DNA from 4 places in the Bacillus sp. PK6-013 genome. Region 1 is predicted to be linked to each of the others. Evidence: riboswitches for the same ligand, from Rfam matches in the RefSeq annotation. Region 1 holds a riboswitch; each other region holds the start of a gene.
What was found. Region 1 has a riboswitch for S-adenosylmethionine ahead of mtnK (S-methyl-5-thioribose kinase). Riboswitches for the same ligand answer to the same signal wherever they lie in the genome.
Positions count from the first base shown of each region.

Region 2: another riboswitch for S-adenosylmethionine. It lies ahead of M1E03_RS13000 (YezD family protein); the one in region 1 lies ahead of mtnK (S-methyl-5-thioribose kinase).
Region 3: another riboswitch for S-adenosylmethionine. It lies ahead of metK (methionine adenosyltransferase); the one in region 1 lies ahead of mtnK (S-methyl-5-thioribose kinase).
Region 4: another riboswitch for S-adenosylmethionine. It lies ahead of metN (methionine ABC transporter ATP-binding protein MetN); the one in region 1 lies ahead of mtnK (S-methyl-5-thioribose kinase).

Region 1 is NZ_CP096417.1:2,792,794-2,800,277, reverse strand. Features, by position in the region: gene M1E03_RS14135 (PAS domain-containing sensor histidine kinase) at 1-2,163, shown strand, start outside; gene M1E03_RS14130 (methylated-DNA--[protein]-cysteine S-methyltransferase) at 2,171-2,668, shown strand; gene M1E03_RS14125 (hypothetical protein) at 2,760-2,873, shown strand; gene mtnA (S-methyl-5-thioribose-1-phosphate isomerase) at 2,880-3,941, opposite strand; gene mtnK (S-methyl-5-thioribose kinase) at 3,947-5,143, opposite strand; SAM riboswitch class I at 5,226-5,369, opposite strand; gene M1E03_RS14110 (carbon-nitrogen family hydrolase) at 5,453-6,232, opposite strand; gene M1E03_RS14105 (pyridoxal phosphate-dependent aminotransferase) at 6,328-7,484, shown strand, end outside.
Region 2 is NZ_CP096417.1:2,579,539-2,587,022, reverse strand. Features, by position in the region: gene carB (carbamoyl-phosphate synthase large subunit) at 1-452, shown strand, start outside; gene M1E03_RS13020 (dihydroorotate dehydrogenase electron transfer subunit) at 449-1,219, shown strand; gene M1E03_RS13015 (dihydroorotate dehydrogenase) at 1,219-2,154, shown strand; gene pyrF (orotidine-5'-phosphate decarboxylase) at 2,123-2,842, shown strand; gene pyrE (orotate phosphoribosyltransferase) at 2,839-3,468, shown strand; SAM riboswitch class I at 3,632-3,738, shown strand; gene M1E03_RS13000 (YezD family protein) at 3,841-3,957, shown strand; gene M1E03_RS12995 (phosphoadenylyl-sulfate reductase) at 4,043-4,744, shown strand; gene M1E03_RS12990 (inorganic phosphate transporter) at 4,756-5,820, shown strand; gene sat (sulfate adenylyltransferase) at 5,846-6,982, shown strand; gene cysC (adenylyl-sulfate kinase) at 6,996-7,484, shown strand, end outside.
Region 3 is NZ_CP096417.1:1,095,081-1,102,564, forward strand. Features, by position in the region: gene M1E03_RS05585 (dicarboxylate/amino acid:cation symporter) at 1-1,120, opposite strand, end outside; gene pckA (phosphoenolpyruvate carboxykinase (ATP)) at 1,371-2,954, opposite strand; SAM riboswitch class I at 3,149-3,286, shown strand; gene metK (methionine adenosyltransferase) at 3,677-4,879, shown strand; gene asnB (asparagine synthase (glutamine-hydrolyzing)) at 5,024-6,922, shown strand; gene M1E03_RS05605 (glycosyltransferase family 4 protein) at 6,964-7,484, opposite strand, start outside.
Region 4 is NZ_CP096417.1:865,912-873,395, reverse strand. Features, by position in the region: gene M1E03_RS04320 (carboxymuconolactone decarboxylase family protein) at 171-554, opposite strand; gene metQ (methionine ABC transporter substrate-binding lipoprotein MetQ) at 647-1,477, opposite strand; gene M1E03_RS04310 (methionine ABC transporter permease) at 1,491-2,159, opposite strand; gene metN (methionine ABC transporter ATP-binding protein MetN) at 2,152-3,177, opposite strand; SAM riboswitch class I at 3,294-3,401, opposite strand; gene M1E03_RS04300 (SCP2 sterol-binding domain-containing protein) at 3,576-3,932, opposite strand; gene M1E03_RS04295 (thioredoxin family protein) at 4,054-4,362, opposite strand; gene M1E03_RS04290 (toprim domain-containing protein) at 4,388-4,732, opposite strand; gene M1E03_RS04285 (YusG family protein) at 4,795-5,031, opposite strand; gene gcvH (glycine cleavage system protein GcvH) at 5,092-5,475, opposite strand; gene M1E03_RS04275 (arsenate reductase family protein) at 5,537-5,893, opposite strand; gene M1E03_RS04270 (acyl-CoA dehydrogenase family protein) at 6,009-7,484, opposite strand, start outside.

The DNA of each region.
Region 1 (7,484 bases):
CTGAACAGACTGAAGAAAGAGAACGCCAAGCTGAAAGCGGATTTGTATCAGTATGAGCTGCTGTTTAACGGGACGCTGGACGCTATTTTTATATTGGATAAACAGATGAACATCATCCAGGCGAATGATGCCGCCTGCAAAATTCTGCAAAGCCAAAAAAAGAATTTGCTGAACCGGTCGGCGCTCGACTTCCTGCACGCCGTCCCGCCGGATGAACTGAACCAGAGCATTCAACGCTTTTTGGAGCGGGGATATGCGAAAAAAGAAGTGGCCATCAGGCTTGACAACGGATCTGTCAAATATATCGAGTTTACTGCAAGCAAAGGAATCGGTGAAGACTGCTATTTTGTCGTCATGAGGGACATTTCATCGAAAAAAATATTGGAGCGGGAGCGCACCATTAATGAAAAGCTGTTTAAAGATTTGTTTCACCGCGCGGTTGAAGGAATCGTCATCTTTGATAAACAAGGCTGTTTCATCGATGCGAACCATTCGTTTTGCCAGAGCTTCGAAATTGAAAAAACAGAGCTTTCAAAACTGAAGCTGTCTCAATTCGTATCCCCTGAAAACAAGGGGCGGCTCGATAAAATCTGGAATGCTCTTTTCAGAAGAGGGAAAGCAAAAGGGGAGCTTCCTGTCCGGCTCAGATCAGGAGAAGACCGGCTGTTTGAGCTTACGATAACCTCGAACATTTTAAACGGCTTTTACATGTCGATTATGAGGGATATTACCGAGAAGCGCTCGATGGAAAAACAGCTGTTTAAAAGCGAAGAACGCTTTAGAGAAGTCTTTGAAAATGCGATGGATGCCATTATACTGATGAATAACGACGGCCGCATCGTCAAAGCGAACCAGTCGGCCTGCAAAATCTTCGAACTGCCGATGGAACAGCTTCTCAACAAGAAGATGACCGATTTTATTGATCAAACCGATCAGAGGTACCATGCCATTCAAAAGCAGTATGATCAAAAAGGGGAAATCCGGGCGGAACTGCTGTTTCGTATGGCAAACGGACAATATAAAGAGCTTGAGTTCACGTCAAAACGGATCATGTTCGACAGCCAGGACCTAACCATTTTAAGAAATGTCAGCGACAGAAAACGAATGGAACAAGAATTGCGGGAAAGCGAATTGAAGTTCAGAAAAGTATTCAACGGATCAATGGACGGAATCGTTCTTTTCAACAACCAGTACGACATTATCGATGCGAACCCCCTTGCCGGAAAAATTCTCAGCACCCCTCTTGAACAGCTGAAAACGTCCAATCTACTTGATGTCATCTCCGGCTATCATATAGAAAACGCAGCTTCTCCCGCTAAAACGATTTCCTTAGAAGAAATGGACAATGACATCCCATTCCTGCTGAGCGACCAAAAACGGATTCTTGAATTTTCATTTAAAAGAAATATCATTCAAAATATGAACTTGGCGATGCTCAGAGACGTGACAGAACGAAAAGAGCTTGAAGAGCGGCTCCGCAAGTCTGATACCCTTCACGTCGTCGGCGAACTCGCAGCCGGAATTGCCCATGAAATCCGCAACCCGATGACGGCGCTAAAGGGATTTATCCAACTGCTGAAAGGCAGCATCCAAAATGAGGATCACGCGCTTTACTTTAATGTCATCACATCAGAACTCAAAAGGATTGAATCGATTATTACGGAGTTTCTCATCCTTGCAAAACCGCAGGCGATTATGTATGAAGAAAAAAATATCGTCAAAATCATGCAGGACACAATGGATTTGCTGCACGCACAGGCAAACCTTGACAACGTTCAGATGCATCTGAAGTGCGAAGGCGGCATTCCGCTGATTTATTGCGAGCCGAATCAGCTGAAACAGGTATTTATCAACATTTTGAAAAATGCGATTGAAGTGATGCCTGACGGAGGCAACGTATATGTGTCGATCAAACCGAAAGGAGACGACCATATCATTATCTCGCTTGCTGACGAAGGAATCGGCATGACAGAAGACAAATTGAAGAGGCTCGGCGAACCTTTTTACACGACAAAAGAACGGGGCACTGGACTCGGGCTCATGGTCAGTTATAAAATTATTGAAGAGCATAATGGAAAAATCGAAGTTGAAAGTGAAGAAGGGAGAGGCACGACATTCCATCTGACTCTCCCGATCAGACAGCATCATGAGGAGGAGGCTTAATCGCATCGTGGGCTTTTATATTGAAATGACCTCGCCTTTTGGACAAGCTTACATTGTCGAGGAAAATCACCACATTACGCATTTGCTATTTGAAAAAGATGAACTAAAACAGCTCCAGCAAGACGGCTTGGAGCTTCGCCGGACCGAAACGGAATTGTTGAAGGAGGCAAAGCGCCAGCTCGAAGAATATTTCAGGGGGGAGCGGAAGACGTTCACCCTTCCTCTCCGCCAGGATGGAACCCCGTTTCAGAAAAAAGTGTGGGAGGCGCTGCAGTTGATCCCGTACGGTGAATCACGGAGCTATTTAGATATCGCGTGCGCCGTCGGGAATCCGAAAGCGGTTCGCGCAATCGGCCAGGCCAATAAAAGAAATGCGCTGCCGATTTTGATCCCGTGCCACCGTGTCATCGGCAAAAATCGTTCTTTAACGGGGTACTCCGGAAATGAAACGGATAAAAAAGCGGTGCTGCTCGACATCGAAAATATTGCGTATAAGGGAAAATAATATACGAGCACGCCGTTTCTTTTTTTCGTCAGCGACATATAATTTTATTAAGTTAAAAATGTTGGTCTTGGTAAAAAAGGAGGACGAATAAGTGAAAACGAACCGCCCGAACAAAATAGCAGGATACGCGGAATTGTTCGTCAAGCTGCACGTGTTGACCGAAGAGCAGAAGAAAGACATCATCAAATCGATTAAAATCCGCTAAAGCGGCCTAAGTAAGGGCTTCAGCGGAAAACAGCGCTTCAATTTCTTCTTCAAACCTGTCTGTGATAATCCCTTTTTCCGTAATGATGCCAGAGATTAAATCGTGCGGCGTGATATCAAAAGCAGGGTTGAACACTGGCACCTCTTGCGGAGCTATTTGCGTTCCGTTTATCAGCCTGACTTCATCCGGATCGCGTTCTTCAATCGGAATGTCGTCGCCGCATGAAATCGAAACATCAAAAGTTGACAGGGGAGCGGCGATAAAAAACGGGATTTGAAAGGCTTTGGCGAGGATTGCCAAGCCGTATGTTCCGATTTTATTGGCTGTATCTCCGTTTCTTGCGATCCTGTCCGCTCCGACAATGACGGCTGAAATGTTTTTTTCTTTCATCGTATGGGCAGCCATGCTGTCTGTAATCAGCGTCACGTCAATTCCCCCCTGCATAAGCTCCCACGCCGTCAGGCGCGCCCCTTGCAGGACAGGCCTCGTTTCACAGGCATAAATATGAAGGTCGAGGTCCTTTGTTTTGGCAAGATAAAATGGGGAAAGGGCCGTACCGTACCTGCTTGTCGCAATCGAGCCGGCATTGCAGATGGTCATGATGCTGTCACCCGATTTGAACAAATGCAGTGCATTCTGTCCGATTTGCCGGCACGTTTCTTCGTCTTCAACCTGGATCTGAATAGCTTCATGGATCAGATTTGTTTTTGCTTCATTGACCGATTTTGCGTCCTCCGCACTTTTTACCAGCCGATTGAGAGCCCAGGATAAATTGACGGCTGTCGGCCTTGCCTGATTGAGTTCATCTTTGATTTTTCCGAGTTCCACCAGAAACGCGGAAACGTCAGATGTATCGATGCTTTGTGCGCAAAGGGCGAGTCCGAAGGCGGCTGTAATGCCGATGGCAGGTGCACCCCTTACTTTCAGCGTTTGAATCGCATCATAGACGTCTTCTTTTGTTGTGAGGTGCAGGTATTCCGTCTTTTCGGGAAGCTTTTGCTGGTTCAGAATTTTTACCGATGCTTCTTCCCATTCGACAGAGCGGGGCACCGCAAATTGTTCAGGCATGTCATTCACTCCTTAAGCGCGTTCCGAAACGCTTCAATCAAGTCTTTTGGCGTCCGGAAACCGCTGCGTTTTTCTATGAATGCTGCGCCTATTTTAAGGGCGAGCTTTTTTTGGCTGATTCTCCGGGAAAACGGAACGATTGTTTCAAGGTCCGCCACATGGGCAAGGCCGATCGTCCGGCGGATCATTTCGCAGCCGGCAAAGCCTGCTGTGTCTTCAAACGTCTGCTTCAGAACTGATTCAAGGCGTCCTTTCTCATTTTTGCAAGCGTCAAGAGCATCGTTTTCCCATGCTTCGCTGAATGTCCGGCTGAACGTATGCCAGACGGTCTCGACATGGCGGTATAAAGGAGCCCGCCTGTTTTCTTCGCGGGAAAGCGCGTGCAGCAGCAGGTTGGCGATAAACTGTCCAATGTCAAACCCGATCGGGCCGAAAAACGCAAATTCAGGGTCGATGATTTTCGTTTCGGCTTCTTCACTTGCGAAAATGCTGCCTGTATGAAGGTCGCCGTGGATCAGCGTTTCCTCTGCGGACAAAAAGCGCTGTTTCAGTTTTGCCGCTTCAATTTTTAATGCTTCATTGCGCCAAAGATCTTCCGCTTCATCGCGAAGCTCTTCTTCGAAATCGTTTGTCTCATGATCAAAGAAAGGGTCTGTGAACACAAGGCTTTCTGTAATACCGCACAGATCCGGATTCGTAAACTGCTTCACAAGCCGCCCTTTAACTGTTGGGTCAAGTGCATATTCAGACGAGTAAAAATGTGTTTTTCCAAGGAATTCTCCGATGTCTTCCGACAGGTGCGGATAATCCTTCCCGTCAATCAGTCCTTTTCTGGCGATTTCCAAGTGAGAAAGGTCTTCCAATACGGTAACGGCAAGCTCGGTGTCAGAATAGTACACGTTCGGGACAAGGTGCGGGACATGCTCGGCTTGGCGGATCAGCGCACTGCTTTCGATTCTCGCCCTGTCAAGCGACAGCGGCCAGCTTTCGCCGACGACTTTCGCATAAGGCACCGCCTGTTTGATGATCAGCCCTTTTTGCTGCTCTTTGTCATACACGCGGAAGACCAAATTCAAGTTTCCGTCCCCGATCTCCCGGCATGTCAGGGTGCTTTTGCTTGGAAAAAGCCCGAGGCGGACGGCCAGCGCGGCCGCGGAGCTTTCGGTCAAAGTTTCGTATGCTGCGGTTTTCGTTACGGTCATGTGTGATTCCCCCTAAATGTCGTTAACAATAAAAAAGCCTCTTTCTCATCGAGAGAAAGAGGCTGATTTGTCGCGTTCGCCTCTCTTATCTCTCAGAATTCAAAGTCTGATGGAATTAGCACCGTGCCCTAGCGGCGCAGAATTTCGCGCCCCATTTCACAATGGTATTACGGTCGGTTGCTGTTGGGGTCATTAGGCCAGTCCTTCACCCAACTCTCGATAAGAGAAATCAATATAAAATTTTGAAATTTCAGTTCGGTCAGTTGCTGAAAATGTTACCAGCATCTCAGTTTTCTTGTCAACACTTTTTTAATATAAATCTCTGCGAATGTCCTCAAAAACCGGAATTTGCCCCCGCGCTTTTTCAATGTCCCCGAGGTTGATTTCGGTCCTGATGACGGCTTCACCGCTCCCTGCTTCAGCGAGGGTGCGGCCGAGCGGATCAATGATGATGCTGTGGCCCGCAAATTCGTTTGCCGGGTCACTTCCCGCTCGGTTGCAGGCTGCGACAAAGCACTGATTTTCAATCGCTCTGGCTTTTAAAAGGCTTTGCCAGTGATCGAGGCGGGCGAGCGGCCATTCCGCCGATACAAAGATGATGCCCGCACCTTCCTTCGTATGTTTTCTGATCCATTCCGGGAAACGGATGTCGTAGCAGATAAACCCCGCAGCCGGGATCCCTTCAAGCTCGAAGCTCCCGTCGCCTGAGCCCGCTGACAAATAGAGGTGTTCGTCCATCAGCTGGAAAAGGTGAGCTTTGCTGTATTCTTTGATCAAATGTCCGTTTTTGTCTGCGATGTACATGATATTGTACACACCGCTTTTTTTCTTAACGGCGACAGAGCCGCATATGATATGGACACGGTTTGCTTTTGCCGTTTCCTGCAGCCATCTCTTCGTTTGCCTGCCTTCTTCATCTGCGATGGAGCCGAGATTTTTTAAATCATAACCCGTCGTCCACAGCTCGGGAAGGAGAAGAACATCCGCTTTTCGGCTTTCCTGTTCGATCAGCTGCTCCGCTTTTTTAAAATTTTCAGAAGGATTGCCGTATGCGATATCGAATTGCAGACATGAAATTGTCAGCTTCAATCTGGATCACCTCATTTTTTTCTTTACATTTTACATTTAACAATATATGATGATGGACTATCATTTCAAGAATTTTTCAAAAGCGGGTGAATCATATGAAATTTGAGCTTTCAGATGTGCTGAAACAGCTGCCTGAGCAGTTTTTCGCTTCCTTGGTGAAAAAGGTGAATGAAAAAATCGCCGCCGGCCATGATGTGATCAATCTCGGCCAGGGGAATCCCGATCAGCCGACACCTGATCACATCGTTGATACAATGGCGCAAGCCGTTCGCAACCCTGAAAACCATCAGTATTCCTCCTTTCGCGGCAGCCGTTCACTCAAGGAGGCGGCAGCCGCGTTCTATCGAAGGGAATACGGTGTAGAGCTCGATCCCGAACGCGAAGTCGCTGTATTGTTCGGCGGAAAAGCCGGTCTTGTCGAGCTTCCGCAATGTTTGTTAAATCCGGGGGATGCCGTGCTCGTTCCCGATCCCGGCTATCCCGACTACTGGTCGGGCGTTGAGCTGGCAAGAGCGAACATGGCAACGATGCCGCTTACAGCGGGTAATCAGTTTCTGCCTGACTACAGCCGGATTCCGAAGGAAGTGAAAGAAAATGCGAAGCTCATGTATTTAAATTATCCAAACAATCCAACCGGTGCCCAAGCCACGCCTGTTTTTTTCGAAGAGACTGTCCGGTTTGCCAAGTCGAACGGAATTTGCGTCGTCCACGATTTTGCCTACGGTGCGATCGGCTACGACGGCAAGAGGCCTGTCAGCTTTCTCGAAACGGAGGGGGCAAAAGACACAGGAATCGAAATTTACACGCTTTCCAAAACGTATAATATGGCTGGATGGCGGGTCGGGTTTGCAGTTGGCAACGCATCTGTGATCGAAGCGCTGAACCTTTATCAGGACCATATGTATGTCAGCCTTTTTAAAGCGGTCCAAGACGCCGCGGCAGCCGCGCTTCTATCAGACCAAGCGTGTGTCAAGGAGCAAAATGAGCGCTACGAAAAAAGGCGGGATGTATGGATTCGTGCGGTCCGCGAAATCGGTTGGCACGCGGATGCTCCGCAAGGTTCTTTTTTCGCCTGGATGCCTGTCCCTGACGGGTATACATCTGAGGCTTTTTCCGATCTGCTTCTCGAAAAAGCGAATGTCGTCACAGCGCCCGGCATCGGCTTCGGCAAATACGGAGAAGGCTATGTGAGAGTCGGCCTCTTGACAAGCGAAGAGCGGCTCCGGGAAGCGGCTTCGCGCATTGCCAAGCT
Region 2 (7,484 bases), 210 kb from region 1:
TGTACAAAGGACTGATCGCTTCAGGCATCCAAATTCCGAATTACGGCTCTGTTCTCCTGACAGTTGCTGATAAAGATAAAGAGGAAGGTCTATTGATCGCCAAGCGGTTCCATGCGATCGGCTATAAAATATTGGCTACGGAAGGAACGGCCGGCTATTTAAGAGACGCATCCGTACCTGTTAAAACCGTCGGGAAAATCGGCGAAGAAGGCACAAATCTCCTTGATGTCATTCGAAACGGGGAAGCGCAGTTCGTCGTCAATACGCTGACAAAAGGGAAGCAGCCGGCAAGGGACGGCTTCAGAATCAGACGCGAATCCGTTGAAAACGGCGTTGCCTGCCTGACATCCCTTGATACGGCGGAAGCGATTTTGCGGGTGCTTGAAAGCATGAGCTTCCGCGCCGATCATATGCCGGCGATTAGAATTGAGCAAAAGGCGGCCGTCAGATGAGAAAAGGGTATATGACAGTCCGTTCAAACAAGTGTATCGCGGATCATATTTATCAAATGGTACTGGAAGGGGAGATTGCCGAAGTTTGCGGCGCTCCCGGCCAGTTTCTTCACATCAAGGTCTCAGATTCCCTCACGCCGCTTTTGAGGCGGCCGATCAGCATCGCCGACATCAACAGAGCCGCCCGGCAGGTGACCATCATCTTTCGCAAGGATGGGGAAGGCACGAGTCTCCTGTCTTTAAAACAGGAAGGAGATCAGATCGATGTCCTTGGTCCGCTCGGCAACGGTTTTCCGGCTGAATCGCTTGAACCGGGGAAAACGGCTCTTCTTGTCGGAGGGGGGATCGGTGTTCCGCCGCTTTACGAGCTGAGCAAACAGCTGACAAATAGAGGGGTGCACGCGATCCATGTGTTAGGATTTGCTTCTGCAAAAGACGTCTTTTACGAACAGGAATTCAGCCGTTTCGGGCGTGTGTATGTGGCAACCGCAGACGGCACCCGAGGTTCAAAGGGATTTGTTACAGATGTCATTGAAAACGAGGGGCTTCAGTTTGACTGCATAATGGCCTGCGGACCGACACCGATGCTGAAAGCTTTAAAACAGCGCTATCCGGATAAAGAGGTTTATCTGTCAATGGAAGAGCGCATGGGATGCGGGATCGGCGCTTGCTTTGCCTGTGTCTGCCATACGGAAGAAAGCGAAACATCTTATGTGAAGGTATGCCTTGACGGTCCTGTTTTCAAAGCCCAGGAGGTGCTGTTATGATGCTAGAAGTCAATTTGCCGGGCCTTCAATTGAAAAATCCGATCATGCCGGCTTCAGGCTGCTTCGGATTTGGGAGAGAATTTGCGAACTTTTACGATCTTTCACGTCTCGGTGCGATCATGATTAAAGCGACGACGAGCGAACCGCGCTTCGGGAATCCGACGCCGCGCGTCGCCGAGACGCAAGCCGGCATGCTTAATGCCATCGGTCTGCAAAATCCGGGTTTAGAGGCTGTCATGGAACACGAATTGCCGTGGCTCGAACAGTTCGATACACCGATTATCGCCAATGTCGCCGGCTCGCAGATCGACGATTATGTTGAAGTGGCTGAAGAAATCAGCAAAGCACCGAATGTTCATGCGCTCGAGCTGAATATTTCCTGTCCTAACGTGAAAACGGGAGGGATCGCCTTCGGTACGCAGCCGGAAATGGCCAGTGAGCTGACGAAAGCGGTGAAAGAGGTTGCGAGCGTTCCCGTCTATGTGAAGCTGTCGCCGAATGTCGCGAATATTACCGACATCGCTCTTGCCATAGAAGAAGCGGGAGCGGACGGTTTGACGATGATCAACACCCTGATCGGGATGCGGCTCGACTTAAAAACGGGAAAGCCGATCTTGGCGAACAAAACCGGCGGATTATCAGGCCCTGCTGTTAAACCGGTGGCCATCAGAATGGTGCATGAAGTCAGCCAAAAAGTCAGCATTCCGATCATCGGCATGGGCGGTGTCCAGTCAGCGGAAGATGTGCTTGAGTTTTTGCTGGCGGGTGCGAGCGCAGTCGCCGTCGGCACCGCAAACTTTGTTAATCCGTTTGTTTGTCCCGAAATCATCGCCGATTTGCCGCGCGTTTTAGAAAAATACGGATACCGTTCGTTGAACGAGTGTATCGGAAGGAGCTGGAAGGATGAAACATACGCCGCCCATCATCGCGCTTGATTTTGCATCAGCACAGGAAACATATGCGTTTTTGGACCGGTTTCATGGAGAAGAGCTTTTCGTGAAGGTGGGCATGGAGCTTTTTTATCAGGAAGGGCCGGCCATCCTTGAAAAGTTACAGGAGCGCGGCTGCCGCATTTTCCTTGATCTAAAATGCCACGACATTCCAACGACCGTATACAAGGCGATGAAAAGGCTGGCGGGGTTTGGCGTCAGCCTTGTCAATGTGCACGCAGCAGGCGGAAAGCAAATGATGGAGTCGGCGCTTGAAGGCCTTGAAGCGGGGACTCCGGCAGGCCGAAAACGCCCTTCATTAATTGCTGTGACCCAGCTGACAAGCACGTCTTCAGAAATGCTTCAGCAAGAGCTGCTGATTGAAACGCCGCTTCTCGATACAGTTGTTCACTACAGCAAGTTGGCTAAAGAAAGCGGACTTGACGGTGTCGTCTGCTCCGTCCATGAAGCCGAACACATTTACCGGGCCGCGTCTTTAGATTTTCTGACCGTGACACCCGGAATTCGCATGGCGGATGACAAAAACAACGACCAGGTCCGGGTGGCGACGCCTGGCTACGCAAGGGAAAAAGGCGTGTCGGCGATCGTTGTCGGCCGTTCGATTACACAGGCGGAAGATCCTGTGTCAGCCTACAGAAAAATAGGACATGAGTGGGAGGGAACCAAGGCATGAAAACAGACATTGCAAACCATTTATTAAGAATCAAAGCGGTTTTCCTGCGCCCGAACGAGCCGTTTACATGGGCGAGCGGCATCTTGTCGCCCATCTACTGCGACAATCGTTTGACGCTTTCATATCCGGAAGTAAGGGATGATATAGCTTCAGGGCTTGCCGGACTGATTCAAGACAAGTTTCCCGGAGCCGAAATGATCGCCGGTACGGCAACTGCGGGAATCCCCCATGCCGCGCTTGCCGCCGACAGGCTGAGCCTGCCGATGTGCTACGTCAGAAGCAAACCGAAGGCGCACGGCAAAGGAAACCAAATTGAAGGCGCTGTTGTAAAAGGACAAAAAGTCGTTGTAATTGAAGATTTAATTTCAACGGGAGGAAGCGTCCTTGAAGCGGCAGCCGCTCTCACAGAGGCGGGATGTGAAGTGCTCGGCGTCGCCGCCATTTTCACTTACGGGCTTCCTAAAGCTGCCGCCGCCTTCAGCGAAGCGGGCGTTGAATACCGTACGCTGACTGATTACGATACATTGACAGAGGCTGCGCTTGCCGGCGGATATATCAGCGAACAGGATGCCGCCAAACTGAAAGAATGGAAGGCGGATCCTGAAAGCAAGTCTTGGATGGATTAATGATAAAAGCCGTATTCTCCTAATGGGAGAACGGCTTTTTTTGCGTCTTTTTACAGATTTAAAAATAGTAAAATCGGATTATTTTTATTTTTTATTAATCCTATAAAAAAAGTCGGGTTGACTTTTGTTCGAATTGTGCTAAAATTTTAAAATAACAAAAGCAAACTTATCAAGAGCGGTGGAGGGACTGGTCCGATGAAACCCGGCAACCTGCGTGTGAAGCGTAAGGTGCTACTTCCAGCAAAATGCCCTCATTTTGAGAGATAAGGAATAGCGGAGTTCCTCGTCTTTCTTTCAAATTTGGAAGAAAGATTTTAATTTTTAGGGGCAGAGGAGGAGCTAGAAGTGAAGACAGATGAACAGCTTGAAAAGGTGATCATCAAAATGAAAGACATGCTGAAAGACATGAATTACGGATCGATCACATTCGTTGTTCAGGACGGCAAAGTCATTCAAATCGAAAAAAATGAAAAAATAAGATTGAAATAGCTGACTAGACAAACTAGAGGCGGTTTTCACAGTTTTTTTCTGCTGGAAGCCGTTTTTTTGTTGGCGAAAAAAGGGGGAACCGAAAATTTTTACTTACAGCACATGGGAAGAACCAAATATCTCTTTTCAGGAAGATGACTCTTATAAAGGAGCGCTGTCCGTCTTGAAATGGGCGTACGGACATTACGGAAATCAGCTTGTATATGCGTGCAGCTTCGGAATTGAGGGAATCGTCCTGATCGATTTGATTTATAAGGTGAAAAAAGATGCGGTCATCGTTTTCCTTGATACGGGATTTCATTTTAAAGAAACGTATGAAACGATCGACGCTGTCAAAGAACGATATCCAGGCCTTCAGATTATCATGAAAACACCGGAGCTTACCGTCGAAGAGCAGGCGAAAGAATATGGGGACGAACTATGGAAGACCGCTCCGAATTCCTGCTGTGAAATGAGGAAGGTCATTCCTCTCCGCGAGACGCTTTCAGGCTACCCGGCGTGGCTGTCGGGCCTGCGCCGCGAGCAATCGCCCGGGCGGAGCAAAACGAATTTTTTGAACAAAGATGAAAAATTCAAGTCTATCAAAGTTTGTCCGCTCATTCATTGGACGTGGAAGGATATTTGGAGATATGTGACAAAGCACGATCTCCCGTATAATCCGCTTCATGATCAAGGCTACCCGAGCATCGGCTGCGCTCCGTGCACCTCTCCGGCCTTTACAATGGATGATCTTCGATCAGGCCGCTGGAACGGATCGGCTAAAACAGAATGCGGATTACACGAGTAAGGAGATGAGTCATGGAACTTGCCGCCATTTTATTTAGCATGTTTTTTGCGATGAATATCGGAGCGAGCGGTGCAGCTGCTTCAATGGGAATCGCCTATGGATCTGAAGCCGTCAAAAAGAAGTTTCACGCACTAATAATCTGTGCAGCAGGCGTTCTCTCGGGCGCCGTCATCGGCGGAGGAAACGTCGTGAAAACGATCAGCTCAGGCATCATTCCCGAACGGGTGATTTCGCTTGAAATCGTCTGCATTATTATCGGCTCGGCGGCACTGTCGCTCTTTATCGCAAATGTACTCGGTATCCCGCTTTCGACAAGTGAAGTGACGGTCGGATCTGTTGTCGGAGTAGGTGTCGCTTACCAGGTTTTATATGTGAAATCTTTGCTTGTCATCGTCTCATTTTGGGTCGTTGTACCAATCGTCGCTTTTACCTTTACATTTGCGATGGCAAACATCATGAAAAAAACGATCAAACGTCCAGCCTCGGGAAAGAAAGCAAAGGTTTTGGCGGTCATTCTGTTGATCACCGGGTTTTTTGAAGCCTTCTCAGCAGGCATGAACAATGTCGCAAATGCTGTCGGACCTCTGGTGGCGGCGCATGTTTTGACAGTCGGGGAAGGAACGCTCTACGGCGGACTGTTTGTCGCGCTGGGCGCCCTTTTACTGGGCAGGCGCGTTCTTGAAACAAACGGCAAAAAAATAACGAAATTTTCAAAAGGAGAGGGGATCATCCTTTCCGGAACAGGAGCCGGGCTTGTCATCATCAGTTCGATTTTCGGTTTGCCGGTTCCGCTTGCGCAAGTCACATCATCTTCTATTATAGGGATGGGAATGGCAAAAAACGGCGGCAATGTCTTTCATAAACAAGTGGTCAAAACGATGCTGAAAGTATGGGTCGTCTCGCCGTTCCTTTCATTAAGCCTGTCTTATATGCTGGTCAGCCTTTTATTAAAAGGAGACTATTATGCTCTCATCGTCGTCACAAGCGTCCTTCTGGCATCTGTCGGGACGATCAGCCTGATGAGAGCAGTCAAAAAAGAGCACAGCTCCGTCCATGAACAAGGCGGAGGAATTTAAACACAAAGTAGGGGGAAACAAGTTTATGAGTTTAGCACCACACGGCGGTGTATTGGTTAACCGCGTCAATGAAGCATACGATTTTCAACATATCGCACAGGAAATAGAACTGGATTTAATGGCTTTTTCAGATTTGGAGCTGATCGGAATCGGTGCGTACAGCCCGATCCAAGGCTTTATGACAGAGAAAGACTATCTGTCCGTTGTCGAAAATATGAGACTGTCAAGCGGCGAAGTATGGACGCTTCCGATCGCTCTGCCTGTTGACGAGCAAAAAGCTTCAAGCTTAAAAGCGGGGGACACCGTCCGCCTCACCTATAATGGGGAAACATACGGCGTCATCGAGATCGAAGACATCTATACGCCGGACAAGAAAACGGAAGCCGTCAATATCTATAAAACCGACGAACTCGAGCATCCGGGCGTCAAAAAATTGTTTGACCGCGGCAGTGTTTATGTGGGCGGGCCGATCACTCTCATTAAACGGAGCGTAAAGCAATTCCCGGCCCACACATTCGAACCTCTGGAAACAAGAAAAAAATTCGCAGAACTCGGCTGGAAAACGATCGTCGGATTCCAGACGAGAAATCCGGTTCACAGAGCGCACGAATACATTCAAAAAACGGCGCTCGAGACGGTAGACGGTCTTTTCCTCAATCCGCTCGTCGGGGAAACAAAATCAGACGATATTCCGGCTGATGTCCGCATGGAAAGCTATCAGGTGCTGCTTGACGGCTACTATCCGAAAGACCGCGTCTTTCTCGGCGTTTTTCCGGCGGCGATGCGCTATGCGGGGCCGAAGGAAGCAATCTTCCATGCGCTTGTCAGAAAGAACTACGGATGTACGCATTTTATCGTCGGAAGAGACCATGCCGGAGTCGGCGATTACTACGGCACATATGAAGCGCAGGAACTGTTCGATCAGTTCGCGCCGGAAGAGATCGGCATTACGCCGCTGAAATTCGAACACAGCTTCTACTGCAATGTCTGCGGTTCAATGGCTACGGCGAAAACGTGCCCTCACAGCAAAGAACATCATGTCATTTTGTCCGGTACAAAGGTGAGGGGCATGCTGAGAAACGGCGAGTTCCCGCCGAGCACATTCAGCCGTCCAGAAGTCATTCAAACATTAATCAAAGGCTTAACGGCCGGGGTTTCTTAAGGGGGAGCATCTCTTGGTAAATAAAGATATTGTCTGGCATGAAGCGTCCATTACAAAACGGGAATATCATGAGAAAAATAAACATAAAAGCTCGATCGTTTGGCTGACGGGCTTGAGCGGTTCAGGAAAATCAACAATTGCCAATGCCGCAGCGCGTGAGTTGTTTGAACAAGGCTACCAGGTCACGGTGCTCGACGGCGACAACGTCAGGCACGGACTGAACAAGGACCTCGGGTTTTCCGATGAAGACCGGAAGGAAAACATCCGCCGGATCGGCGAGGTCGCGAAGCTCTTTGTCGAACAGGGGACGATCGTCATTACGGCGTTCATTTCCCCTTTTAAAGAAGACCGCGGGCTTGTCAGACAGCTCGTCGAGGAAGATGAGTTTCATGAAGTCTATGTGAAATGCGATTTGGCGACGTGCGAGGAGCGCGACCCGAAAGGCTTGTATAAAAAAGCGAGAAACGGAGAAATTCCATTTTTCACGGGGATCGATTCGCCT
Region 3 (7,484 bases), 1.7 Mb from region 1:
TGAGAGCGCCGTCTCCTGTCACGTTCGTTGCTGTACCCAAGCTGTCCTGAGCAAGGTAAAGTGCGATCATCAATGATACGCTGGTTTCATTAAAGCCGAGCATCGACTGCAGCAGTCCGGCCGCGGCCATAACGGCACCCCCCGGGGCACCGGGCGCTGCGACCATTGTGACGCCAAGCATTAAAATGAACGGCATCATGATCGAAAAAGTCGGTGTTTGACCGTTTAGAATCATTACGCCCATTGCACAGCTCGTCAGTGTAATCGTGCTACCTGACAAATGAATATTGGCCAGGAGCGGAACGGCGAAGTCAGCCACTTTTTGGCTTGCTCCCGTTTTTCTGACTTGTCTCAACGTGACGGGAATCGTTGCCGCTGACGATTGTGTGCCGAGCGCAGTGAAGTATGCCGGCGCCACGATTTTCAACAGCGACAGCGGATTTCTGCCGTTTGCAGCGCCCGCAACGGAGTACTGAATCAAAAGTATGACGAGGTGAAGCACGATAATCATCACGAAAACTTTAGCAAATACGGATAAGATTGTCTGCACCTGACCGCCGAACGTCATATTGGTGAAAATACCGAAAATATGAACAGGCAGTAACGGAATAATAATATATGATATCAGCTTTTCAACGATCGTTTGAAATTCATCGAATGCGTTTTTTAATGTTTTTCCGGGCAGATAAGCGATTCCGATTCCCATGATGAAAGCAAAAATCAGTGCGCTCATCACGCTCATAAACGGCGTCATTTCAATGGTGAAAAATCCTGCTTGCAAAACTTCTTCCGGATTTTTAAATTCCTGCAGCTGATGGCCGGAAATGATCGCGGGGAGAAGATTTGATCCGACAAGGTACGCCAGGAGGCCGGCAAAAATGGTTGACGTGTAGGCGATACCTGCTGTAATGCCAAGGATTTTTCCGGCGCCGCGGCCGATTTGTCCGATGCCGGGAATAATAAAAGCGATAATAATAAAAGGAATGACGAATTTAATGAAGTTTCCAAAAATATCATTGAAAGTAGCGGCTGTTTTGACAAACCAAAGCGGAGCAAAGCTTCCGACGATAACACCAAGAACAATTGCCGTCATAATTCTCGGCAGTAATCCAAATTTCATAGATGTGTCCTCCTGATATATACAAATGTTTTTATCATATTATCATATGAAAGATTTCTTTTGTTAAAAATAAAAAAAGTCTGTATTTTCAAATAATAACAGCCGCGAATTGGAAGCGTTTTATCACAGGCCGTGCTTGATTGTCGTTTTAATCATTGTCCAGAAAATGGCATCGGCCGCTGACAGGCGAAGCGGATTTTTAATAAACTGCAGCAGCGCAGAATACCTGCGCTGCTGCAAGCGGGTTGAGTTATACGAGCGGTCCTCCGGCTTTTTCAATGTTTTCGGTATTAGAGAATTTTTTGAAATTCTTTTTGAATGCATTCGCCAAGTGGATCGCTTTTTCCTCGTAATCGTTTTCATCTGTCCAAGTTTTAGCCGGGTCAAGCACTTGATCAGGCACACCCGGAACATGGACCGGTGAATGAAGTCCGAAAATGCGGTCAGTCTTCATTTCGGCGTTATCCAGTTCTCCTTCTATCGCAGCCTGAACCATCGCTCTCGTATAAGCGAGGCTCATTCTTTCCCCTGTTCCGTATCCGCCGCCGGTCCAGCCTGTATTGACGAGAAAGACGCTGACGCCGTGTTCATCGATTTTTCTTCCGAGCATTTCAGCGTACACATGTGCAGGGAGCGGAAGGAACGGGGAACCGAAGCAGGTCGAGAATGTGGCTTCAGGAGCGGTGATCCCGCGTTCGGTGCCGGCGAGCTTGCTTGTATATCCGCTCAGGAAATGATACATGGCTTGTTCTTTCGTTAACTTGCTGATCGGAGGAAGCACGCCGAAAGCATCTGCCGTCAGAAATACAATGGTCTGCGGGTGTGCTGCGATGCTCGGCTTGACGATGTTGTCAATCGCATCAATCGGGTAAGCCGCTCTCGTGTTTTCCGTATAGAATGCGTCGGAATAGTCCGGCTCCCCGGTTTTGCCGTCAACCACGACATTTTCAAGAACGGAACCGAAGCGGATCGCATTGTAAATCTGCGGTTCTTTTTCTTTGCTTAAGTTAATGCACTTGGCGTAGCAGCCTCCTTCAATGTTGAAAACGCCTGTGCTGGACCAGCCGTGTTCGTCGTCACCGATCAGCTTCCGTTTCGGATCGGCGGAAAGCGTCGTTTTTCCTGTGCCTGACAATCCGAAGAAGAGAGCTGTTCCGCCTTCCTCGCCAATGTTTGCCGAACAGTGCATCGGTAAAATGTTTTGTTCAGGAAGAAGATAATTCATAATAGAAAAAATCGATTTTTTCATCTCGCCGGCATATTCGGTGCCTCCGATTAAAATCGTACGCTTTTCAAACGACACGATGATAAATGTTTCAGATCTGGTCCCGTCAATGAGCGGATCGGCTTTGAAATGCGGAGCGGAAAGAATCGTAAACGGCTGTTCTTCAGGTTTTTTATCATGTTCTTCAGGTCTGATGAACAACTGTCTTGCAAACAGGTTGTGCCAGGCGAACTCGTTGACAACTGTAATCGGAAGCCGGTATTTTTCGTCTGCTCCTGCAAACCCTTCAAATACATACAATTCATCGCGTTCCTTTAAATAGCTGAGCACTTTTGTGTACAGCCGGTCAAAGGCGGATTCTGAAATCGGCTGGTTTACTGCGCCCCAATCGATTTTGTCCTTTGTGCTCGCTTCTTCCACAATGAATTTGTCTTTTGGCGAGCGGCCGGTGTATGTACCGGTTGTAGCCCGCACGGCTCCGGAAGATGTTAAGACTCCTTCTTTGCGTTCAAGGACTTTTTCAACCAAAAGGGGAACGGATAAGTTCAGCTGAACGTTTTCGCCCATTAATAACGTTTGTAAGTCAGTTGTTAAATCTACAGAATTCATAAAAAACCTTCCTTTGCGTGTTTTTTAATGTGTATAACATTAATGTAGAATTAGTATAACACATTTACTCTTATAGTCTATACCGTTTCTTCATTTTTCGTTCGGGTTTTTTCTCGAAAGACAAGTTTAAATTTATTGCGGCCGATATTGACATAACAAGCCATTTTAAGATAAGATATTTCATTGAGCGGATACTCTTATCCCGAGCTGGTGGAGGGACAGGCCCAATGAAACCCAGCAACCGGTTTCTCTTATTAATGGAAAAAAACAGTTTCTGAGACAACTACGGTGCTAACCTGATGCAAGGTGTTCAATACCTTGAGCGATAAGAGTGAAAGGCACGCAATACCAGACCCTTTCCTCAGCGAATAGGAAAAGGTTTTTTTATTGCATAAATTGAGATCCAAAAATTGCTAAAAAAACTGCCTTCAGGAGGAAGGTACTCGGCGTTTTTCACAGGACGTGAAAGGTTTTAGCCGAGTATCAAGCAGGAGGAAGGTACTGGGCGTTTTTCACAGGACGTGAAAGGTCTAGCCGGGCAGCCAGTCAGGAAAAATTCTATTAAGAGGAATTTTGACTTAGAATCTCGTCAAGAATAGCATATGGAAATTGTTTCAAAACGAGAGCGTATGAAGCCCGAGTATCGTCATATAATCAAGAGGGACGAGATCCGTATCATACTTAAGATCACGGCTGATCTTCATATACAGGAGGAAACATAAATGAGCAAAAACCGTCGGTTATTTACATCAGAGTCAGTTACGGAGGGACATCCGGACAAAATTTGCGACCAGATTTCGGATAGTATATTAGACGAAATTTTAAAGAAAGATCCGAATGCCCGCGTTGCCTGTGAAACATCTGTGACAACCGGATTGGTGCTGGTAAGCGGTGAAATCACGACGTCCACTTACGTCGATATTCCGAAAACAGTCCGCGAAACGATTAAAGAAATTGGCTACACACGTGCAAAATACGGTTTTGATGCCGAAACTTGCGCGGTCTTAACGTCTATAGATGAACAGTCGCCAGATATTGCAATGGGAGTCGACCAGGCGCTTGAAGCGCGTGAAGGAGCAATGAGCGACGCTGAAATTGAAGCGATCGGAGCCGGAGACCAAGGTTTAATGTTCGGTTTTGCCTGCAACGAAACAAAGGAACTTATGCCTCTGCCGATTTCGCTTGCTCATAAATTGTCTCGCCGTTTGACAGAAGTCCGCAAAGAGGAAATTCTGCCGTATCTTCGTCCGGACGGAAAGACACAGGTAACTGTTGAGTATGATGAGAACAACAAGCCGATTCGCATCGATACAATTGTCATTTCGACTCAGCATCACCCTGAGATTTCGCTTGAACAAATTCAGCGCAATCTGAAAGAGCATGTCATCAACCCGGTAGTGCCAAAAGAGCTGATCGATGAAAACACGAAGTACTTCATTAATCCTACGGGCCGTTTTGTTATCGGAGGACCGCAGGGGGATGCCGGTTTAACAGGACGCAAAATCATCGTTGACACCTATGGCGGATATGCCCGTCACGGCGGCGGAGCGTTTTCCGGTAAGGATGCGACAAAGGTTGATAGATCTGCAGCTTATGCTGCGAGATATGTAGCGAAAAATATCGTCGCCGCAGGCCTTGCTGATTCCTGTGAAGTGCAGCTTGCCTACGCGATCGGTGTCGCACAGCCGGTATCCATTTCAATCGATACATTCGGTACAGGCAAAGCCAGTGAAGAAACATTGATCGAAGTGGTTCGCAAAAACTTTGATCTAAGACCTGCCGGCATTATTAAAATGCTCGATCTTCGCCGTCCGATTTACAAACAAACGGCAGCTTACGGACATTTCGGCCGCCTCGACCTCGATCTGCCTTGGGAGCGCACAGACAAAGCAGATCAGCTGAAGAAAGATGCATTAGGAGAATAACAACCGCATAGCCGCTTTCATAAGCGGCTTTGTTTTTCGATGGCAAAAAGCGGGCGGATGTGAAACGTTTTTCTTTAAACACTTGTCTAATCAAGAAGCAGACTTTGATTTCTGCACGAAATTTAAAAAATCGGAGGCAATACTATGTGTGGATTTGTAGGGGTATTCAATCATCGCCCATCATCCGAGACAGCAGCCCAGGAAGAACTGATTAAACAAATGAATGAAATGATTGTACACCGCGGTCCGGACGATGATGGGTACTATCATGATGAGCATGTAGGCTTCGGATTTAGAAGGCTCAGCATCATCGATGTGGAAAACGGAGGACAGCCTCTGTCTTATGAAGATGATTCCTATTGGATTATTTTTAATGGAGAAATCTATAACTATATAGAACTGAAAGACGAACTTATTTCAAAAGGATACGAGTTCAAAACCGATTCAGATACGGAAGTTTTGCTTGCGACTTACCGCCACTACAAACAGGAAGCTGCTTCCAAGCTGCGCGGAATGTTTGCTTTTTTAATCTGGGATAAAAAAGAACAGCTCCTATACGGAGCGCGCGATCCGTTCGGCATTAAGCCGCTCTATTTTACGAAAACGGACGGCCATGTTTATTTTGCGTCAGAAAGAAAGAGCCTGATGGCTGTTGATGCCGATTTGGAATTGAATGAAAAAGCGCTTCAGCAGTATACGTCATTCCAATTTGTACCAGAGCCTGAGACGCTTGACAAAAAGGTGCAAAAAGTAGAACCGGGCCATCAGTTTACTGTCCGCCCGGGCGAGGATATTCAATTTAAAACATACTGGAAAGTTCAATTCAAGCCTGTTCAGACCGAAGAAGACAAGCTTGTTCAGGAAGTAAGAGACGCGATCTTTGATTCCGTAAAAGTCCATATGCGAAGCGATGTGCCTGTAGGTTCCTTCCTTTCCGGAGGCATCGACTCTTCTTTTATCGTGTCGGTGGCGAAGCAATTTCATCCCAACTTAAAAACGTTCTCTGTCGGCTTTGAACATGAAGGCTTCAGCGAAGTTGACGTTGCGAAAGAAACCGCTGATAGGGTCGGCGTGGAGAACTTCAGCGCGATCATTTCCCCTGAAGAATATATGAACGAGCTTCCAAAGATCGTCTGGCATCTGGATGATCCGTTGGCAGACCCTGCTGCAATTCCTTTGTATTTTGTCGCGAAGGAAGCGAAGAAGCAAGTTACGGTTGTTTTGTCCGGAGAAGGAGCAGATGAGCTGTTCGGCGGTTACAATATTTACCGGGAGCCGCTTTCATTAAAGCCGTTTGAACGAATTCCGTCCCCGCTGAAAAAGATGCTTCTGCACGTAGCTTCAGCGATGCCGGAAGGAATGAAAGGGAAAAGCTTTTTAATGAGGGGCTGTACACCTCTTGAAGAGAGATATATCGGCAACGCAAAGATTTTTGAAGAAGGCATGAAATCAAAACTTCTTCGCCAGTATGACAGCAACCTCTCTTACTGTGACGTGACAAAGCCATATTTTGAAGAAAGCAAGTCCTACAGCGAAATTAACAAAATGCAGTATGTCGATATCCACACATGGATGCGCGGTGACATTTTGCTGAAGGCCGACAAAATGACGATGGCCAATTCACTGGAACTCCGCGTTCCGTTTTTGGACAAAGTCGTATTTGAAGCGGCTTCCAAAATTCCGGAAGAGCTGAAAACGAAAAACGGCACGACAAAATATCTGCTTAGAAAAGCGGCGGAAGGCATCGTTCCAGATCATGTCTTAAACCGCAAAAAGCTAGGGTTCCCTGTGCCGATCCGCCACTGGCTGAAAAACGAAATGCATGACTGGGCCGTGAACATCATTAAAGAGAGCGAGACAGACGCATATATCCATAAAGATTACGTGCTTCAGCTTCTTGAAGACCACTGCGCCAACAAAGCGGATAACAGCCGCAAAATCTGGACGGTTCTCATCTTTATGATCTGGCACAGCATTTTCGTTGAAAAGCGCTTTGTACCGGAAGAACTGAACCATCAGCCAAAAGAAGTCATTATCGTTTAAGTCAAAAAAGAAGGTTTTCGTTAATCGAAAACCTTCTTTTTTTATGCCGGTTTTTCAGCTGATAAATCTGCTAGCACACGTTCACATTCGGAGAAGAGATTGTCAAAAATCACTTCCCACGACTGGGTAAGGGCATAGCTTCTCGCATCGTATGACATCCGTTTTTTTAACGGCACATTGGAGAGGACGCGCAATATATTTTCGGTGAATGCATCCGGATTTCCAGGTTCGGAAAGAAAACCGTTTCTTCCGTTTTGTATAAAGTCTTTCAGGCCGCCGGAATCTGCCCCGATAACAGGCGTCCCGCAGGCGAGCGCTTCAAGCGCGGAATTTCCGAAGGTTTCCGTCGGAGAAGGAAAGACGAACAAATCTGAGCTTGCATAAATGCTTGCCAGCTCTTCTCCTTTGACATAGCCGGCAAAAGTCATATTGAGGGGAGCCCGCTTCTCAAGCTCTTTTTTTAACGGGCCGTCTCCCGCGATCAGCCAGTGGACGCCATCTTTCAAATTGGGGTGACTTGCGATCTTGAGCAGCGTCTCCAAATCTTTCTCAGGTGCAAGCC
Region 4 (7,484 bases), 1.9 Mb from region 1:
ATGCGACTTGTGCATCGCTTTTTCCATTTCGGCCGTGAATTCAAGGTCAAGCTGATCTTGGCTTGAACAAATAATGAATCATCCTTTCAGAGATTTTCTTTCATAGTACCAGTTATATACAAACTCTTCAAAGATGTGTGTGCTTTCAATATGCTTTCACGGATGAAAAATCAATGCTTCATTTGCTGGAATTCTTCCATCGCCTGCAGAACGAGCGTGACAGCTTGGCTCATGGCCGCGCCCCCGCCAAATGCCGCAGTTACGCCGACCGCTTCAAGAATTTCTTCCTCCGACGCTCCGCAATCCAGGCAGCCCTTGATATGATAAATAATGCAATATTCATCCTGTGTATTAACACTGATGCCCAGTGCGATCAGCTGCTTATCCTTTTCGCTGAGCGCGCCTTTTTTAAAGCATTCCTCTGTAAATTCGTTGTATTTGGCGGCAATTCCGGGCATTTTTTCGGAAAAGATGCCGATCCCTGCTTTATATTCATGCAGTGCGGATTCGATAATGCTTTCTGATTCATGCTGATTCACGTTTTGTTCCTCCATTTTCAGTTGGTAGTCTTTTTTTATTATGAGCCTCTTTTCAAAAAATACGCGAAAAAACCCCGGTTTTCTCCAAAACCGGGGTGTTCTTTCATTTACTCAGAAACAGAAATGACAGAGCCTTCATATTTTTTGTCGATGAACTTTTTAATGTCCTCAGAGCGCAATACGTCCATCAGAGCTTTCACCTTGTCAGAATCTTCGTCGCCTTTGCGGACGGCGATGATGTTAGCGTAAGGATTGTCTTTTGGAGACTCAAGCTCGATTGAATCAGTTTTCGGATTGAGCTTGTTTTGGATCGCGTAGTTCACATTGATGAACACTGCGTCAGCTTCATTGGCTTCGTATGCTTTTGCCGTCATTTCAGGCGCCACATCATTTTTGATTTTGAGGTTTTTCTTGTTTTCTGTAATATCTTTTACTGTCGCATCCACTTTTTCAATGCCTGATTTCAGCTTGATCAGTCCGGCATTTTCAAGCATTGCAAGCATGCGGCCCTGTTCAGCGGCGTTGTTGCTCATAATAATTTTTGCACCGTCAGGAAGGTCTTTTAAAGATTTATACTTTTTAGAGTAAATGCCGAATGGCTCAAGGTGTACCGCGCCGACGTTAACAAGATCGTAGTCTTTATTTTCTTTCATTTCCTGTTCAAGATACGGGACGTGCTGGAAGTAGTTCGCATCGAGATCTTTCGTTGCAAGCGCCTTGTTGATCAGTTTGTAGTCCGTGAAATTTTTGATTTTAAGCTCATAGCCTTTTTCTTTCAAAAGCGGCTTTGCTTCTTCAAGGATTTCAGCGTGAGGCGTCGGCGTCGCTCCGACTGTGATGACTTTGCTGTCTTTATCCCCTTCGCTGCTGGAAGATCCGCAAGCGGCTAAAACGCCTGCAAAAATGATGAATAAAGCTGTTAATAAACCTTTTTTCATGTTGATGTCCTCCCTAACGTTTGTCTAATTTATTTGTTATAAAATCCCCGATAAACTGGATGATAAACACAATAGCTAAGATGAAAATAGTGGCGATGAGTATAATATCGGGATTGTTCATCTGAAAACCGTTTACATAGGCAAGGTTCCCGAGTCCGCCTGAACCGATTGCTCCGGCCATCGCCGTCGAACCGATCAGTGCAATCGCCGTAACCGTAATGCCAGAGATCAAGGCCGGCATCGATTCGGGCAGGAGCACTTTAAATATGATCGTCGATGTTTTGGCTCCCATCGATTTTGCCGCTTCAATCACGCCCTTATCAACTTCGCGCAAAGCGATTTCAACCAGGCGGGCATAGAACGGAGCGGATGCGATAATCAAAGCCGGAAGTGCGGCGTTCGGCCCCAAGATCGTGTTCATTAAAAACTTTGTGAAACCAAGCAGCAAAATAATCAATATAATAAAAGGAATAGACCTGAACACATTGACGATTGCCGAGATTACACCGTTCACGACTCGATTCTGCCAAATGTTTCCTTTTGAAGTCAGATACAGCAGCATACCGAGAATCACTCCGATGATAAAAGCAAACAATAGGGAAATTCCTGTCATATATATCGTTTCATACGTAGCTTCCCACAGCTGCTCCATATCTACGTTTGGAAACAGTTTTTCAAACATTCGTGATCACCTCTGCTTCTACTTGACGGCTCTTGATGAAATCGACCACATCATTGACCTCGTTTTCATATCCGTCGACATGAATGAACAATGAACCGTATGCGCCGTCCTGAGTTTGCGAGATTTTGCCTTGAAGGATGTTGACTTCAACATCGAACTTCCGAATGATCTGTGTGATCAGCGGCGATTCGGCCGCTTCACCGACGAAGGTGAGCTTGATCGTCCGCCCGGATGTCGTTTCTTCGAGGAAATGCTTCAGCGTTTCCTGTGTTTCCACCGGTTCTGTTACCTGCTGAACAAAGCGCTTTGTCATTTCTTCCTGCGGCTTGAGGAATACGTTCAGCACATCGCCTTCTTCCACGACCTTTCCGTTTTCCATGACGGCCACTCTGTGGCAGATTTTCCTGATGACATGCATTTCATGAGTAATCAGGACAATGGTCAGTCCGAGCCTTTCATTGATATCGGACAGAAGACCCAGGATCGAGTCAGTCGTCTGTGGATCAAGCGCTGATGTCGCTTCATCGCATAAGAGAACTTTCGGATTGTTTGCGAGCGCCCGAGCGATGCCGACGCGCTGCTTTTGGCCTCCGCTAAGCTGTGAAGGGTAGGCATTTTCCTTGCCTTCAAGTCCGACAAGCTTTATCAGTTCAGCGACTCTTTTCAGACGTTTTGCTTTGCTGACACCGGCGATCTCCAGCGGAAACGCAATATTGTCGCGGACCGTTCTTGACCACAATAGGTTGAAGTGCTGGAAAATCATGCTGATTTCCTGCCTTGCATTCCTCAGCTTCTTCCCTTTGATCTCACTGATTGTTCTGCCGGCTACTTCAACCGTGCCTGAAGTCGGCTGTTCAAGTCCGTTCAAAAGACGGATCAAGGAGCTTTTTCCAGCTCCGCTATATCCAATAATTCCGAAGATTTCACCTTTTTTAATCGTAAGGGTGACATCCTGGACAGCATTGACATCTCCATGCTTTGACCGATAAATCTTTGAAACATTTTGAAGATTTATCAAAAGCCATCACCTGCTTTCTTGCTCAATTCTCATAGTTGTCTAAATCCCTGATCAAACAATGAAAAAAGCCTTTCTGCACACATGAGCAGAAAGGCTTTTGAATAGTCTGGGCCTTTCTCTCATCTTTCAAAGCATAACGCTTCGTGTGAATTGGCACCATTTCAACACGTGTTGATGGTTGCCGGGTTTCATAGGGCACTTCCCTCCACCTCTCTGGATAAGAGAATCATATATTTATTTTTTGATTATTATGATCGGAATTCTTAAAGTAGGATATCATGCGAAAAAATAGTTGTCAACTATTTTTCGTAAGACAATCGGCCTACGGCGAAAAGAGACGAACGTAAACGCTCGTCTCTGTCCGACTTTTACACGGAATGTGCCGATTTTTCAAATTTTTAAAATGTCTCTGAATAAAGATCGCTGTTTTTAAAAAAGCCGTCCGTCAGCCATAAAATCGCTTCAAGCTTCAATAAAGCTCTGAATGAGCCTTTTACTTGAACAGTGCCGCGCTGTACGAGATGCTGCAATGAAATATCGCCGTGAAGAAGGTCAATAATCTCGCTTTGCTCTCCAAAAAAGGTCAAATGAGCTTTCTCTGCAAGAGAAGATTTTTCCATTTCCCCTTTTTCGTTGATCGCTAACGTAAAAGCTTCTTTCTCGCCTTGAAACGTAATCAGCAAAGCCGTTGTCGATAATAGAGGTTTTAAAAAAAGAGCCTTGTCCTCTCTTTCTATCAATCCCATTTTCTCCAACTGTATAACCTCCTGTAAATTGGTCATACTTACAGATTCTCTGTCTGCCGCAGGAGTTCCTTTAGGAATTGCTCGACAAGTTTTTGCTGGTTATTTCCCGAGAAATATGTCAAAACCGCCCTTAATCCACAACATTTTGTTTAATCGTATCGTATAAGTAGGAAACGGAGTGAAAAGCGTATTCTTTTTTGACGACTTGCCCGTTTTTGTAAAGGATAAAGCATGGAACGCTTTCTATTTCCTGCTGCTTGGCAAATGCCGGGGAATAATTGAGATTGTTTTTATAAAAAGGAATGTCCTTTATCATTTCATCAACGACTTCCAGCATTCTTCCGGCCAGCTGACACGTTCCGCAGAACGGCGTGTATACATATAGAAGACAGGTCTCATGTTCAAGCCGTTTTAGCTCTTTTTCTTGGAGTTCTTGCATCTGTTGAACCGCACCTCAATACGTTTTATAATAAATATTTTGTATGTACCCGGATGTTTGAACGAATTAATATTTCTGCAACATGCTGACTCGGGGCGGAAGCGACTTCTTTGTATACCCTATCGATGTATAGATGCGAAGCTTGGGGGAGCTCCCTCGTCAGCTGCCGGCGGAGCTTTTCCCCTGATTCATCGGCATCCACCAGGATATAAACGTCTTTATCAAACAGCGTTTCGGCGAATTCATCGAGTTTTGCCTGGCTGATCGTTCCGTTTGTGCAAATGATATCCACGGGCTCTTCGATGACATGCTTCACTTTTTGCTTATCTGATTTCCCTTCGACGATCATGACTTTTTCATTTTCCGGCATATGGATCACCTTTAAAGATTTACTTGTAAAAAAAGGCAGTGAATGTTCACCGCCTGACTTGATTAACACCAGCCTTGGTGGTCATCACAGTCTACATATTTAGCATCCGGACCGCTTACGGTATCCGCCGTTTTGTAAAATCTCTCATCTTGGAATGAATATCCAGATTTCAACTCGTATTGATCCTTTCCGGTCATTCGGCCGATCAGCTCATTCTCATGGTACAGCTGCATTCCGCCGTTTTTTAATCGGCTTTCCACATGTTCTGTAATATCAATACGTTCTTTTTTCAGCGTCAATTTGGACACCCCCTCTTGATATAGAGTATCCAAACGACACATGGCTATCCTGAATAATCCTTAGTCTTCTTTTATCATGTCCTCATATTGCTCGGCTGTCATCAGATTTTCGATTTCAGAAGCATCGGACGGCTCGACGATAATCATCCAAGCCTTTTCATACGGAGACTCGTTGACGAATTCAGGGCTGTCTTCCAGATCTTCGTTCACTTCGACCACTTTTCCGTTGATCGGGGCATACAGCTCAGAAACGGTCTTTACGGATTCAACGCTGCCAAAAGGCTCGTCCGCTTTGATTTCGTCTCCCACTTCAGGAAGCTCGACAAATACGATGTCTCCAAGTTCGGATTGGGCGAAGTCTGTAATGCCGATTCTGACTTTATCTCCTTCTGTTTTCACCCATTCGTGTTCTTCTGAATAACGCAACTCTTTCGGTGTGCTCATGCTAACCCCTCCATAAAGTGTTTTAATCGATCCTACATTGAAGATATCATATTTTGATGGGTTATAACCAGTATGTCTTAAACTGATCTTCTTTAAAACCGACCGTTACTTTACTGCCGTCTGTCGCAATCGGGCGTTTGATCAGCATACCGTCCGAAGCCAGCAGTTCCAGCTGCTCATCTTCAGACATGTTTTGCAGCTTGTCTTTTAAGCCGAGTTCACGGTATTTTTGTCCGCTCGTGTTGAAAAACTTCTTCAATTCAAGCCCGCTTTTCTCGTAGAGCTCTTTCAGTTTTTCCTTGCTTGGCGGCTCTTCTGCGATATGTATCCCATTGATTTCTTTGCCATGGTCTTCAAGCCATTTTTTCGCTTTGCGGCATGTCCCGCATTTCGGATACCAGTAAAAATCCAAAGCCATACATACACACCCCTCTCATTTAATCGAGGTAATTTTAACACAGATCGAATGAAAAACCTAAAACCGTGCTCCATTCTATAACAGCTAAAAACCCCGCCTAAGCAGGGCTTTTCGTTTAAACGATATATTTCTCAGCTTCAAAGACTCCCTTGGCTGCCTGGCGCTTTTTCTCAATGACATTGACAGGCGTAAAGCGCGTCAATTTGCGGAGCGCGGACAGCATCATCCGCAGCGAATCACCTGATTCCATCGCAATGAGCGATTCCTTGGCATGGCTTTCAATTTCCTGAAAGGCAACTTGTGCAAAAATCTGCGTATAAAGAATTTTCTGGGCGTTTTTGTCTTCCCCGGTTGCCTGGATGGCTTTTTCTGTACGCAAAATAGCTGCTTCCATGGCGTAGACCTGGCTGACAATGTCGGCGATATTCACGAGGATTTCCTGCTCCTGGTCGAGCGCTTTTCCATATTTTTGCGCGGCGAGTCCCGCGATCATGAGCGCGATTTTTTTGGCGTTTCTCAGCAGATACTTTTCCTGTTCCAAAACGCCGTCACCTGGTTCTTCAGGCATGAGCATCATCAGTTCTTCCTGAAGCGCCTTCGCTTTCTCAAACAGAGGAAGCTCGCCTTTCATCGCTTTTTTCAAGTATGTGCCCGGGACGATGAGACGGTTGATTTCATTTGTGCCTTCAAAAATCCGGTTGATCCGTGAATCGCGGTAAGCCCGCTCCACTTCGTATTCCTGCATGAATCCGTAACCGCCGTGGATTTGGACGCCTTCATCAACGATATAATCAAGCGTTTCAGATCCAAATACTTTGTTAAGGGAGCATTCGATTGCATATTCAGCGATCGATTTCGCGACCTGGCGCCCGTCTTTTTGCTCTTCTTCGCTCAAGGTGCCCATTTTGTCTTCAAACAGCCCGACCGTACGATAAACAGAGCTTTCCATCGCATAAAGTCTGGCTGACATAGTGGCGATTTTTTCCCCGATTAAGCTGAACTTTGAAATCGGCGTCTTAAATTGCTGGCGCTGATTGGCGTATGAAGCGGACAGCTCGATGACCCGTTTGGAAGCGCCGATTGTCCCGACAGCAAGCTTATAGCGGCCGATATTTAAAATATTGAAGGCGATGACATGCCCTTTTCCCGGTTCGCCTAAAAGGTTTTCTTTCGGAACTTGAACCTGGTCTAAGATGAGCGTACGGGTCGAAGAGCCTTTGATGCCCATTTTTTTCTCTTCAGGCCCTGTGGAAACACCTTCGTAATCTTTTTCCACAATGAAGGCCGAAAAATGTTCGCCGTCTATTTTCGCGTAGACGATGAAAACATCGGCAAAAGCTGAGTTTGTAATCCATTGCTTTTCACCGTTTAATATATAGTGGGTTCCCGCCTCATTCAAAACGGCCGTTGTTTTTGCCCCTAATGCATCAGATCCGGAGCCAGGCTCTGTTAAGGCATAGGCTGCAAATTTTTCCCCTGTTGCAAGGGACGGCAGATACTTTTTCTTTTGCTCCTCGGTTCCGAAAAATACGATCGGAAGCGTGCCGATCCCGACGTGCGCCCCGTACGATAACGAAAAGCTTCCCGCTCT